DNA from 2 places in the Bradyrhizobium sp. USDA 4538 genome. Region 2 is predicted to be linked to the other one. Evidence: riboswitches for the same ligand, from Rfam matches in the RefSeq annotation. Region 2 holds a riboswitch; the other holds the start of a gene.
The links. Region 2 has a riboswitch for ZMP and ZTP ahead of J2R78_RS33340 (bifunctional 5,10-methylenetetrahydrofolate dehydrogenase/5,10-methenyltetrahydrofolate cyclohydrolase). Riboswitches for the same ligand answer to the same signal wherever they lie in the genome.

Region 1 (5,833 bases), 430 kb from region 2:
ACAGGATCCGCGACGCCGGCACGCCGATGGCTTTTACCACATGATCGTAGGCCTCGGCGTCGGGTTTGCGGAAGCCGATGCTCGAGGACAGGAAGACGTTGCGGAAATGGCTGAGCAGCTCGGCATGGGTGACCGAGAAATGCGCGACATGGGCCGGATTGGTGTTGGAGAAGGCGTAGAGCGGCATCCGCTTGGCGGCCGCCGCGAGCAGCGGGGCGATGCCCGGCATCTCGCCGGTGAAGATCGCGTTCCAGCCTTCGAGGAACTGGGCGTCCGTGATGTTGATGCCGAGCGTCCGGCGCAGATTCTCGAAGAATGCCGCGTCGTCGATCCGGCCGATCTCATGATGCTTGAAACTGTCGTCGACGACAAAGCGCGTGGCGAGCTCGGCGGGCGCACAGCCGGCATGCTGCGCCCAGTGCGCCATCACCTTGTCAAAGTTGATGTCGAGCACGACGCGGCCGATATCGAACAGCAGCACGTCGACGGAGTTGGGAGAGAATTGCGAGGTCATTGCGTGAAACCGTGTACGAGAATTGCGGGCAGGCGGCAATGTCCTCGATTTCAGTGACCGGTGTGTGGATTGTGCGTGGCGTTGCATTCATCGCGAGACTGTTCCCGCGCACACCGTCGTCCCGGCGAAGGCCGGGACCCATAACCACAGGGTTGGGTTGTTGAGAGGAAGCTGTGGCCCCAGCGTCGCGCAACAATTGAGATTTGGGGTAATGGCTCCCGGCCTTCGCCGGGACGACGGCGGGTGTCGTCGCTTGTGCGTCAAACATCCGCATTCTCGCGACATGATCTGTCCGAGCCTTGCTCTTTTCACCCTATATTTTTGCTGCGGGGCTTGGCTTGCCGCGTCGGGCAACTCAGTGGCACGCACGCACGAGCTTTCAGCGCACCAAGCGACTTGATGCTTGCCGCGGCCTGACGCCCGCGGTGGCTTGGTGCCCGCCGGACGTAGCTCTCACAGCCTGGACAGTGCCAAGCCGAGGTAACCGATCAGCGCACCGGTGCTGAGAATGATGACGACGAGCGCCTGTTCCGAGCGTGCTTGCAAGGTTTTCCGGGTCACGGCGTTGGACGCTCCGTCTTCGAGATCATGCGGTCCAACGAACAGCATCAATTTCCGTTCCGGTCCTTCCCCCGGGAACCTTCACGACCTGCCGAGTGACGCGACGAATGCGGAACAGGAATGCGGGTCGGCCGCCTATGAGGGCGGTGCGATCCCCGGAACGGGGAAAGCGCGGCACATCTCGACGCTGTTCGACCTCAGTCGCTTGACGACCGCTGCATCTCCCTTCGACCGGAGGGATTCCGCAGTGAGTTCGGCGATCAGGCGCATTTCGGGCTCGCCCATGCCGCGCGTGGTCGCCGCCGGCGTCCCGAGGCGGATGCCGCTCGGCCTGAGCGGCGGCCGCGGATCGTCGGGAATGATCTGCTTGTTTGCGGTGATCCCGACGGCGTCGAGAATGTTCTCGGCCGCGCCGCCGTCCAGGCCGACGCTGGCCACCGTATCCACAACCATCATGTGATTGTCGGTTCCGCCGGTGATCAACGTCATGCCGCGTTCCATCAACGCTTCGGCCAGGACCTTCGCGTTGCGCATGACCAGTCTTGCATAGGCCTGAAAATCGGACGTCGATGCCTTCTTCAGCGTGACCGCGGTTCCGGCCACAACGTTCATGTGCGGACCTCCCTGCAGTCCCGGAAACACCGACGCGTCGATCTTGCCGGCGAACTCCCGGCGACAGAGAACGATGCCGCCGCGCGGCCCGCGAAGCGTCTTGTGCGATGTCGTCGTCATCACGTCGAAACCCGCATCGAGCGGATTGCGCAAGGCGTTGCCGGCGATCAGGCCGCCGTAATGGCTGACGTCGGCCATGGTCAGCGCACCCACCTCATCGGCAATGCTCTTGAAGGACGCATAATCCAGATCGCGCGGATAAGAGCTGTAGCCGCACAGCACCAGCTTCGGACGGACGTGCCGGGCCATGGCGCGGAGCTCATCGAAATCGATGGCGCCGCCGTTTGACGGCTGCGTCTTGTAGCGGGCGAAGTTGAAGAGCCGCCCCATGTGCGACACCGGCGCGCCATGGGTGAGATGGCCGCCGTGTGACAGGTCCATCGCCAAGATCGTATCGCCGGGCTGCAGCAGGCCGAGATACACGGCCTGGTTCATTGGCGACCCGGACAGAGGCTGAACGTTGGCATGTTCGGCGCGAAACAGCGCGCAAGCGCGCTGTCGGGCAAGGTTCTCTATCTGGTCGGTAAATTCCTGGCCGCCGTAATAGCGGCGTCCCGGATAGCCCTCGGAATACTTGTTGGTGAACACCGATCCGAGCAGCTCGAGCACCTCGGGATAGGTGTAGTTCTCCGACGGAATCAGCTCGACGCCGTCTTGCTGGCGGCGCTCTTCGCCCTCGAGCGCAAGGGCAACTTCCGAATCGTTGAGATGGAGTTCATTGCGGAATGACGGCATGGTCCGGGCTCCCTAAGACGCTGGATCATCAGCTGAACGGGTTGCCCAGGCGAACGGCGTTGGAACCCTTCGCGCTTCACCGTGGTCAATTCCACGTAAGCTCGCCAGTCGCGCGAGGGACGAATGAGCCTGCGAGGCTCATCGCGAGCAGAAGGCTATCCAATCCCCGGCGGGCTCGCAAGGGTTGGTTGCTGGCGCCGCCGCGGGCCCAGCGTTGGGCGAGATCGAACATCTGGCGACAGCCACGGCAATGGCGACCAAACCGAGGGACGTCCGGCTTACCCAATGAACCGATGTCCCGATGATCAATGCCGTCTTCGGCTGAGGGCCAACAAGGTGCATGACCATCCGTCACTTGCGGCCCGTCAGGCTTGCGGGGTGGCTGACCGTGTGGCTGTGGCACCCGCGAATCTATTCCTTGACGAAGATATGAGACTTTATCTTCCACTGCCCGTCGGGTTGGCGTTCAAGCAGTCTCACGGTGCTGCCAGAAATTGGCGCCGCCTTCTCATTTACTACTAGCGTGGCCGTGAAATGCGAGGTGGTGTAGGCGTAGTTTCCCATGGGCAACACATCGAGCAGCTCAACCTTGTGATCTCTGACGCTTCTTCCCCGCCCGGCAAAGAAATTACGGATTGCCAAAGGGCCGGTGACTGGCTGCGCACCAGGCGGCATCAATCGGGCGTCAGCGGCATACAACGGTAACAGGGCATCGAAGTCTGCGTTGTTGATGGCGGCATCCCATTTGGCAGCCGCCGAGGAAAGTTCGTCGGCAGGTGGGGCTGCCCCTGCGGGACTGACGCAAGTACAAGTAAAGATCAACAACAGGGTGCATGAAAGAAGAGAAGGGCGGCTCATCTTTGCCTCCTTTAGCTGAGATGCTTAGCGCGGGAGCGCATTCGCAAACGCTATAGCCGAGGCAAGCAGAACCACTAGTCCAGAAAGTGGACTGGATATCCTCAATTGGCTGAGACTCGATCTGCGGCCGCCGGCGCCTCATCGGCATATTTGCTGCGTGGGAACCAAGCCCGCATGCTGTTCACAAGATGCCTGGGACCGTCGATCTCGATTTTGCCGAGCTCACACGCCCGTAGCAGCGGCATCTCGTCTACGAAAATCTGCACGAGCGTCAGCAGACTCGCATAGAGGCTGATATCGACCTTGAAGCCGGGGTCATCCCAGCAAAGATCGGCTTCCTCCTTCTTCACAACAAACCACCAGCGCTTTGGCCGAGCGTCCGCAATCTCGATGTACAGAACGAAGTCGCATGGAATGTGCCTTAGATCGAACGAACGGCGCATATTCCACATGAGCCGGCCCGCGTGAAGTTCGTTGGGTGTGAGCTGGCTGCGAGCCCATTTGTGGCCCCAATAGCCCATTGCATCGATAATTGGCTTGGCTTCCCTGGCTGCCTGGGTTGGATGGTACTCCCAATGCCCGTTATCGCCTGATCTGCGTGAGATTAGCCCGGCTTCTTCTAGCGTTTGCAGGCGCTTGGAGAGGAGGGTCGGCGACATCTGCGGGATGCCGCGGCGAAGCTGGTTGAAGTGGTGGGACCCCAGCAACAGTTCGCGGAGCAGGAGCGGGGTCCACCGCTCCGTGAGAATTTCCGCAGCTTTGGCTACGGGGCAAAATGATCCATAGCCTTTCATGACGAGAACTTTAGCATCACGAGGGCTACCAAGGTAGTCCAGGTTCTGAACTATGTCCCAGACGAGCCAGCATCGAGGCTGTCCTGGAGGTCTGTTACGCGATTTTCTCGAGACTCGGCCATTCGACGATGCCGGCTCGATGTTCGGTTTGCCCGAAGGCAGATGCGGCCCGATTTGCCAGTACGCGGCCTGGCTGGTGCCACCGCGGGCTCAGCGTTCGCCGAGATCGATCTGCGTGAGGATGCCTTGCCGCAGCGCGAGGCGGACCAACTCGATATCGGTGCCGACGCCGAGCTTGTCCTTGATCAGGGAATGCAGGTTCGCGACCGTCTTGGGGCTGAGGTGCAGCGCCTCGGCGATCTCCTCGGTGGAGTTTTCCGCGAGCAGCATCCGCAGCACCTCGAATTCCCGCGCGGTCAGGAGGTCGGCCGCCTTGGTCTCGCCGGCAAGGTGGCTGAGCGCGAGCTCGTGGTCGATATCCGGGCTGATCGCGATCTTGCCCGACAGCGCATCCATCACGGCGTGCACCAGCGTCTCCGGCGGGCTGGTCTTGGTGACATAGCCGCTCGCGCCGGCGCGGATCGCCTGCACGGCAAAGGCCGCGTTCTGGTGCATGGTGAACACCAGGATTTTTGCGCGCCTGTCCCACTGCCGGAGGCGGCGGATGGCCTCGATGCCGCCGATGCCGGGCATCGACAGGTCCATGATGACGAGGTCGGGCCCGGTCTCCTTGTAGAGGCGGTAGGCCTCGACGCCGTCGGAGGCTTCGGCGACGACGCAGAGGCCCGGCTGCTTCTGCAGCATCGCCCGGTAGCCCTCCCGGACGACGGCGTGGTCGTCGACCAGCATGATGGTGCGCGCCGCGTGGCTCATGCCGCGCGCTCCACCGGTGCGGCCTCTCGGCTGGCCGCGACGGGAACGATGACGCGGAGCGAGGAGCCGCTGGGCTGTCCGGTCTCGAAGCTGAGCCCCCCGCCCAGCGCGGCGACCCGTTCGCGCATGCCGAGCAGGCCGAGGCCGGACCTGAGCTGGGGATCGCCTTTGGGATCGGGATCGCCGGGCTGGCCGTCATCCTCGATCGCGAGCACGATCGCGCTGTCGCCGCCGCCGGGCGCCGCCTCGCGCATCTCGAGCCGCAGCATCACGCGCGTGGCGCCGGCATGCTTGGCGGCGTTGGTGAGCGCCTCCTGCACGATGCGGTAGAGATTGGCGCTGACGGAGGCGGCGAGGTGCTCGAACGATCCCGATATGGCGATCTCGAACCGCGGCTGTCCGCGGCTGCGGCCGTTCCAGCCGGCGACCAGGCCCTCGAGGCTGGCCGCAAGTCCGAGTTCGTCGACATCGGGCGGGCGGAGCCGGAAGAGGGCGCCGCGCAACGTCTCCATCATGTCGGTCGCGGTCCGCGCGATGCCGTCGCATTCGGCGAGCAAAGGCGGGCAATCCGCGGCGGCGGTCTGGCGCGCCGAGGCGGCCAGCGCGCGGATGGCGGCCAGCGACTGCCCGAACTCGTCATGCAGCTCGCGCGCAAGGTGGCGGCGCTCCTCGTCCTGCACCAGGATCAGTTTCTGCGTCAGCGCGTTGCGGTCGGAAAGCGCGGCGGCGAGGCGCTCGGCGAGCTGATTGAAGACGTCACCGATCGCCGACAGTTCGGCGAGATCGAACGGCGGCAGGCGCGCGGCGAGGTCGCCTGCGGCGATCC
Region 2 (5,833 bases):
TACTCGCAAATGTTGGTCGGGTTCGTCAACGTTAACGCAAACAAGGCGAAATGTTCGGTCGTGACGGCGAGCCGCCTCTAATTCCCGGCATCTCGAAAAAGTGACCGCGAATTGACCTGCCGGGTGAACCGTAACGGCCGGACAGGAACTAACTAATAAACCAGCCGTTGATGAACGACCCGGGAGCGCGGATAGCGTCCGGGTGATCATGCGCAGACGATGAAATCGCCCGCGCGATGACTGATGTCGTCGCGCCGAGATGAGCCGCGCCCTGCTGCGCGGGGGGAGCTACCAAAATGCCTGTGGCGCGTTATTTCCTGTTCGTTGGTGGAGTGCTGCTCGCGCTGCTCTTCGTCGTCAATGCCATCGTGCCGCAGGAGGCCGTGGTCGCCGGCCAGAACCAGGGACTGTCGTCGCCGGGCGTCGACAAGACCATGGTGCGCATCAAGTCGACCCAGAAATTGCCCGAGCGGGTGGTCTACGACACCAATTTGCCGACCATTGTTCCGGCGCAGGTCAACGCGGTCGCCGCGGCCATCCCGTCGGCTACGGGCGATGCGTCGGCGCAAGCCCGCGTCCGCAATACGTTCGCCCAGTTCATTCCGCCGGAGAAGGCTGACGCGCAGAAGGTCGCGGCTGAGGCAAAATCGGCTGAACAACCGGCGCAGGCCCAGCCTCAGCAGCCGAAGAAGCGCAAGGTCGCGCGCTACCATGCCCATCCCCAGCAGCCGATGCGGCTGGCGCAGCCCGGCATGTATCAGCCTTACCGCGTCGCGCAGCAGCAGCCGCGCATGGGCTTCTTCGGCGGCTTCGGGACCTGGTAAGAAAAGGCTGCCGCAGCCGGCAATCGATCCGCCGCCGCAAACACTTGCGGCGGCATTTTCATGTCCGCGATCAGGCACGTCGCCGGATGCGGGAAGGCGTCCGAGCGCCGCCCGCTACCTTTAGCGCGGCAGGCGCGGGATCTTGTCCGCGAAGCCGTTGTAGCAGGTCAGCCGCTCGTCCTCTTCCTTCACGAAGCGGCAATCGTTGACGCCCTTGGCCGGGGCGGCCTTCGGCTTCGGCTGCGGCTTGAAGATCTCGTCGTAGCAGATCAGCCGTTCCTTGGTGGCATCGTCGATGTCCTGACAGGCCTGAAGCTTCTGGGCGACCGATTGCGGCTTGCCGGGCGCGGCAGGCTTCTCGCCCTTCTTGGCGGCCGACTTCTTGCCGACCTGGACCAGCGGCTTGTCGCCGACCATCGGCTGCGAGGTCGCTGCCGGCTTGTCGGCGTCGGCGGGGGCCGGCGTGGTGCCCTGGGCGAGCGCGGCAGCCGGGCAGAAGAGCGCCAGCGCGAGGATGATATGTCTCATGTCGAAAATGTCCGAAATGGCGTGATGACCGGAAGGGATGGCGCCGGGGATCGGAAAAGCCCGGCAAGCGCCGAGACTTAACGCAAGTCTTGCCCGAATCCTACCCCCAGAGGTGACCCGCCCGGCACCGATCCACCGGCAAAAGTGAGGGCAATTCGTCGCCGTTCGACCCGCGGGGAGAGCGTGAATTGCCTTTGCCCGGCGGGGCGGCTATGACCACGCCATCTGCGCGACTGGCGCTTGGATGGACCACCATCGGGGAGCGTAGAGACTGAACGCCGCGCGCCTGGGCACCGCTTCGAAACGGAGGTGCCATGACGGCGAACATTCTCGATGGGCATGCACATGCCCAAATTGTCATCGACAAGATTGCTGGCGAACTCGACCGGCTGCCCCGCGCGCCGGGGCTTGCGGTCGTGCTGGTCGGCTGCGACCCGGCGAGCCAGATCTATGTGCAGAGCAAGGTCAGGATGGCCGAGCGGCTCGGCCTGCGCGGCGAGGTCGCACGCCTGCCGGATGATGCCAGCGAGTCCGATCTGCTTGCCGGAGTAGAGGCGCTCAATGCGCGCGACGATATCGACGGCATCCTGGTGCAGCTGCCGTTGCCGGCGCATATCGACGCCTTGCGCGTGATGGCGGCGGTCGATCCCGCCAAGGATGTCGACGGCCTGCACGCCCTGAACGCCGGCCGGCTGTTTCACGGCGATGACGCGCTGGTGCCGTGCACGCCGCTCGGCTGTCTCCGGCTGATCAAGTCGGTCCGATCAGACCTCACCGGCGCCCATGCCGTGGTGATCGGCAGCTCCAACATCGTCGGCAAGCCGATGGCCGCGTTGCTGCTGCAGGAGCACGCGACCGTGACGCAGACCCATATCCACACCCGCGGCATCAGCAGGATCTGCCGCGAGGCCGACATCCTGGTGAGTGCGGTGGGCAAGGCCGGCCTCGTGCGCGGCGACTGGATCAAGCCCCAGGCCATCGTCATCGACGTCGGCACCACGCGCGTCGAGAGGCCGGACGGCGGCTATGCGGTGTGCGGCGACGTCTCGTTCGACGAGGCGGTGCAGGTCGCCGGCGCCATCACGCCGGTGCCGCGCGGCGTCGGCCCGATGACGATCGCCTGCCTGATGGAGAACACGCTGAAGGCGGCAAAGGCGAGGGCGGCGCGGCTGCATTAGCGCGGGATACCTGCGGCGATATGCGAGCGGTGGGTGTCGCTCGCGCATCACGCGCGAAGTTCATGACGTCCGGGGTAATGGAAAGCCCGCACCATTCGTCTATCGTCGCGCGACAGATGGAGGCGCGCGATGCTGTATGCGGAAGATCTCACCGAGGGCCAGACGTTCAGGCTTGGCAGCTACACGATCGGCGAGGCCGAGATCCTGGAGTTCGCCGGCAAATACGATCCGGTGCCAATCCATGCCGATCCCGTCGCGGCTGCGGCAGGCCCGTTCGGCGGACTGATCGCAAGCGGCTTCAACACCATTGCGATCTATCAGCGGCTCGTCGTGGAGGCGATCTGGACCAAGGTGGCGGGGATCGTCGGGCGGAGCTTCGAGATCCGCCTGCCGAGCCCGGTTCGGCCCGGCGCCACGCTCACCGGCCAATCCCAGATCCAGAAGATCACCATCAGGCCGGAGCGGCGCGACGCTGTTGTGATCTTCAAGACGGAGCTGGTCAACGACGAGCAGCGCCCGGTTCTTGTCCTCGTGCTCGACGCGCTGATCCGCATGCGGCCGGCGGAGCAGGGGCCGGTATAGGCGCGGCCTGAGGGGCATCCCGAAGTCATCCGCCTCGGACGGCCGTCAGCGCCTCTACGTGTTCCCCGCACGGGACCTTGTCGTCGCGCAATGTTGCGGCAATTATGACAAGCCGGCGGCAGAACGGCAGCGCATCAATGACGTCATCATCGACGAGGTCGTGCTGCCCGGTATTTACTTCGTCGATGCGCCGAAGGCATTCGACCCAGACGGATGTGCCGCCGTGAAACGCAGCAAGCAGACGAACGGAGAGATCGAAGCCAGGCGGCGCAAGGCCGAGGAATGGCGCCGCATCCAGGCGCAACGCGCCGCTGAACGGCAACGTCTCCGCGACTACAAGATTGCGCTGGCGCGCGACGAGGTTGCCGTGGATACGACGCGGCTCGCGCCATCGAACAGCTATTCGACTCCCGATTTCGTGCTGCGCGGAACCTATCGACCGGAGCCCTTTATCTGCAAGGACTGCGGCGTTGCCGAGGTCTGGACGCCGTTGCAGCAGAAATGGTGGTACGAGACCGCCAAGGGCGATGTATTTACCGCGGCAGTGCGCTGCCGGGCCTGCCGCACCAGGGAGCGCGCGCGCAAATCCGCCGCGCGCCGCGTGCACCTGGAAGGGCTCGCAAGGAAGAAGCCTCCCGTCTCGTAGCGATGGGCGTGACATCAGAGTCGCACTTCACATCTGATACGCGGGGAACCGCTGCGCAGGCGGTCAATGCGTCGCGCGTGCGGAACGTTTCGTTGCCTGATTGGTTCGAGACCTTGAAGCCCCCGATGTGGGGTGCGGGCGGGGAGGAACCAGCCAAGGAAACTTGTCAAGGAAACCTGTCAAGGAAACCATCGCGGCCGGAACCAACGAGAAGGAGCAGCGGATGAAACTCAATTCCACGCAAGTCAAGCAGACCATGACGCAACTGAATGCCCAGGTGCTTCCGGACGATCACCCGGCCGTGGCGCAACTGAACAGCGTGTTCGGTGAGCACACGTTCTTCGTCGACACCAGCGGGCTCAAGGTGCTTGAACCGGCCCAGACCTCCGACATGCCGGGGCAGACCGGCGAAGTCGTCAGTCTCGCCGAGTGGAGCGATCCGGAGCTGACCTCGCTTCGGCCGCACGAGCCCGAGCCGACCGGCGTGCTCATCGCGCTTGAACCCAGCAAGCACTGAAGCGTTCCAGCGCGAAGTGAATACCGGTTCGCGCAACCAAAACGCCACCAAGCAAGGGGATTGAGAGCATGATCCGATTCAATCGGATCGTGCTCTTTGTGCTGCATCGTGCGACACCGCGATCGGCCGTCCTGATGGCGACAGCCCCGACGTCGCATCAAGAGGTGCCGAAAGTCACATGGCAAATCAGCGCCGCCTGCGTATGCATCGGTTTGAGATGGGTATCCAGGCGGTGAGGGGCAGATGGGGATCGTGCGGCGCTGGAGCCCTGACGAGGACGAGAAGCTCAGAGAACTCGCCAGGGCCGGCAAGAACGCTCTCGAGATCAGCAACGAACTGACCCGCAGCGCTTCGGCGGTGCGCCGGCGCGCCGAGGTCCTGTCGGTCCTGATCATGGCAAAGGCGTTTCGCGCGCGCCCCTCGCATGTCGCCACCCATCTCGAGCGGGTCGCGATCGACGCGATCCGCAACCGCCGTCCGTTTCCCGCGGGCGTCGGCCCGAGCACCATTGCCGGAATGATCGAGAAGGGCTGGATCGTCCCGGAGATGGGGCGCAGATACAACGTGACCGATGCCGGCGTGGAGGCCGTGCGTCGGAAGATTCCGAGTGGCTGAAAGGAATGCCGGCTGCACGCCGGGCGCGCCATGCCGAAGCGGCTCGCTCTTCCGGTGGGGGAAGGCGGACTATTCGCGACCGAACGCAAGATTTCGCGCCCGAGACGGATGTCCCATCCGTTCAATCATCGGGGCGCGACGACCTGCGGCCTCTCTGTGTCCTCTTCAGCCCACCGATCTGATTGCGCCGATGCTCAACGCCCAGCCAGCCCAAACCGACCGATACCAAGCCGACCGATACCAGCGTTTCGCCGATCTCGCTGTCACCGTCGGTGACGCGATCAATGCGATCGCCGGGTTGAATCCGGCTCAGCGTACAGACGTGGACTTCCTCGAACGCGAATTCATCCCGGCGCTGGGGCTCAATGACGAACTGCTTCATGAGCAGCCGCCGGAGCTGGCGCCGAACTTCGGCAAGGGCCTCCACCTTTGGCAATACCCGAACCAGCTTGCGCCATACCTCGCCTGGCTTGCGCGCAATTCGTCCGGCGTTTCCTCGTACATGGAAATCGGCTGCCGCTGGGGCGGCATGTTCGTCCTGGTTACGGAGTGGCTCAGGAACAGCGGCGCCGACCTCAAGACCGTGATTGCACTCGATCCGATCGCGCCGACGCCCTTTATCTCGACCTATTTCGATCTGCTGCAGCAGCAGGCCGCTATCGAGCCGATCTACATCCAGGATTTTTCGACCTCGCCGCTGGTCGGTGCGCATGTCGACCGGCTGAAGCCGGACTTCGTCTTTATCGATGGCGATCACAGCCTGCGCGGTGCGCTACAGGATCATCTGCTGGTGCGTTCCCACGCCCGCATCATCGTGCATCATGACATCCATTCCCAAGCCTGTCCGGATACCACGCTGCTCTGGAAGGCGCTGAAGCAGTTCGAGGCGCCGAGCTTCGATACGTTCGAATTCACCAGCCAGTATCTGTCGATCAATGGCTCA

Region 1: linked by a shared signal. The riboswitch ahead of glyA (serine hydroxymethyltransferase) and the one ahead of J2R78_RS33340 (bifunctional 5,10-methylenetetrahydrofolate dehydrogenase/5,10-methenyltetrahydrofolate cyclohydrolase) in region 2 are both predicted to bind ZMP and ZTP.

What each region holds. Positions count from the first base shown of each region.
Region 1 covers NZ_JALJZE010000001.1:7,720,260-7,726,092, forward strand. The annotation lists gene J2R78_RS35460 (HAD family phosphatase) at 1-514, opposite strand, end outside; gene J2R78_RS35465 (hypothetical protein) at 968-1,123, opposite strand; gene glyA (serine hydroxymethyltransferase) at 1,211-2,482, opposite strand; ZMP/ZTP riboswitch at 2,519-2,604, opposite strand; gene J2R78_RS35475 (DUF4440 domain-containing protein) at 2,894-3,340, opposite strand; gene J2R78_RS35480 (helix-turn-helix domain-containing protein) at 3,442-4,134, opposite strand; gene J2R78_RS35485 (response regulator transcription factor) at 4,345-5,007, opposite strand; gene J2R78_RS35490 (sensor histidine kinase) at 5,004-5,833, opposite strand, start outside.
Region 2 covers NZ_JALJZE010000001.1:7,291,820-7,297,652, forward strand. The annotation lists gene J2R78_RS33325 (hypothetical protein) at 1-81, shown strand, start outside; gene J2R78_RS33330 (hypothetical protein) at 297-824, shown strand; gene J2R78_RS33335 (hypothetical protein) at 945-1,352, opposite strand; ZMP/ZTP riboswitch at 1,572-1,651, shown strand; gene J2R78_RS33340 (bifunctional 5,10-methylenetetrahydrofolate dehydrogenase/5,10-methenyltetrahydrofolate cyclohydrolase) at 1,667-2,530, shown strand; gene J2R78_RS33345 (MaoC/PaaZ C-terminal domain-containing protein) at 2,660-3,112, shown strand; gene J2R78_RS45055 (zinc-ribbon domain containing protein) at 3,171-3,758, shown strand; gene J2R78_RS33355 (hypothetical protein) at 3,982-4,275, shown strand; gene J2R78_RS33360 (hypothetical protein) at 4,519-4,890, shown strand; gene J2R78_RS33365 (hypothetical protein) at 5,081-5,833, shown strand, end outside.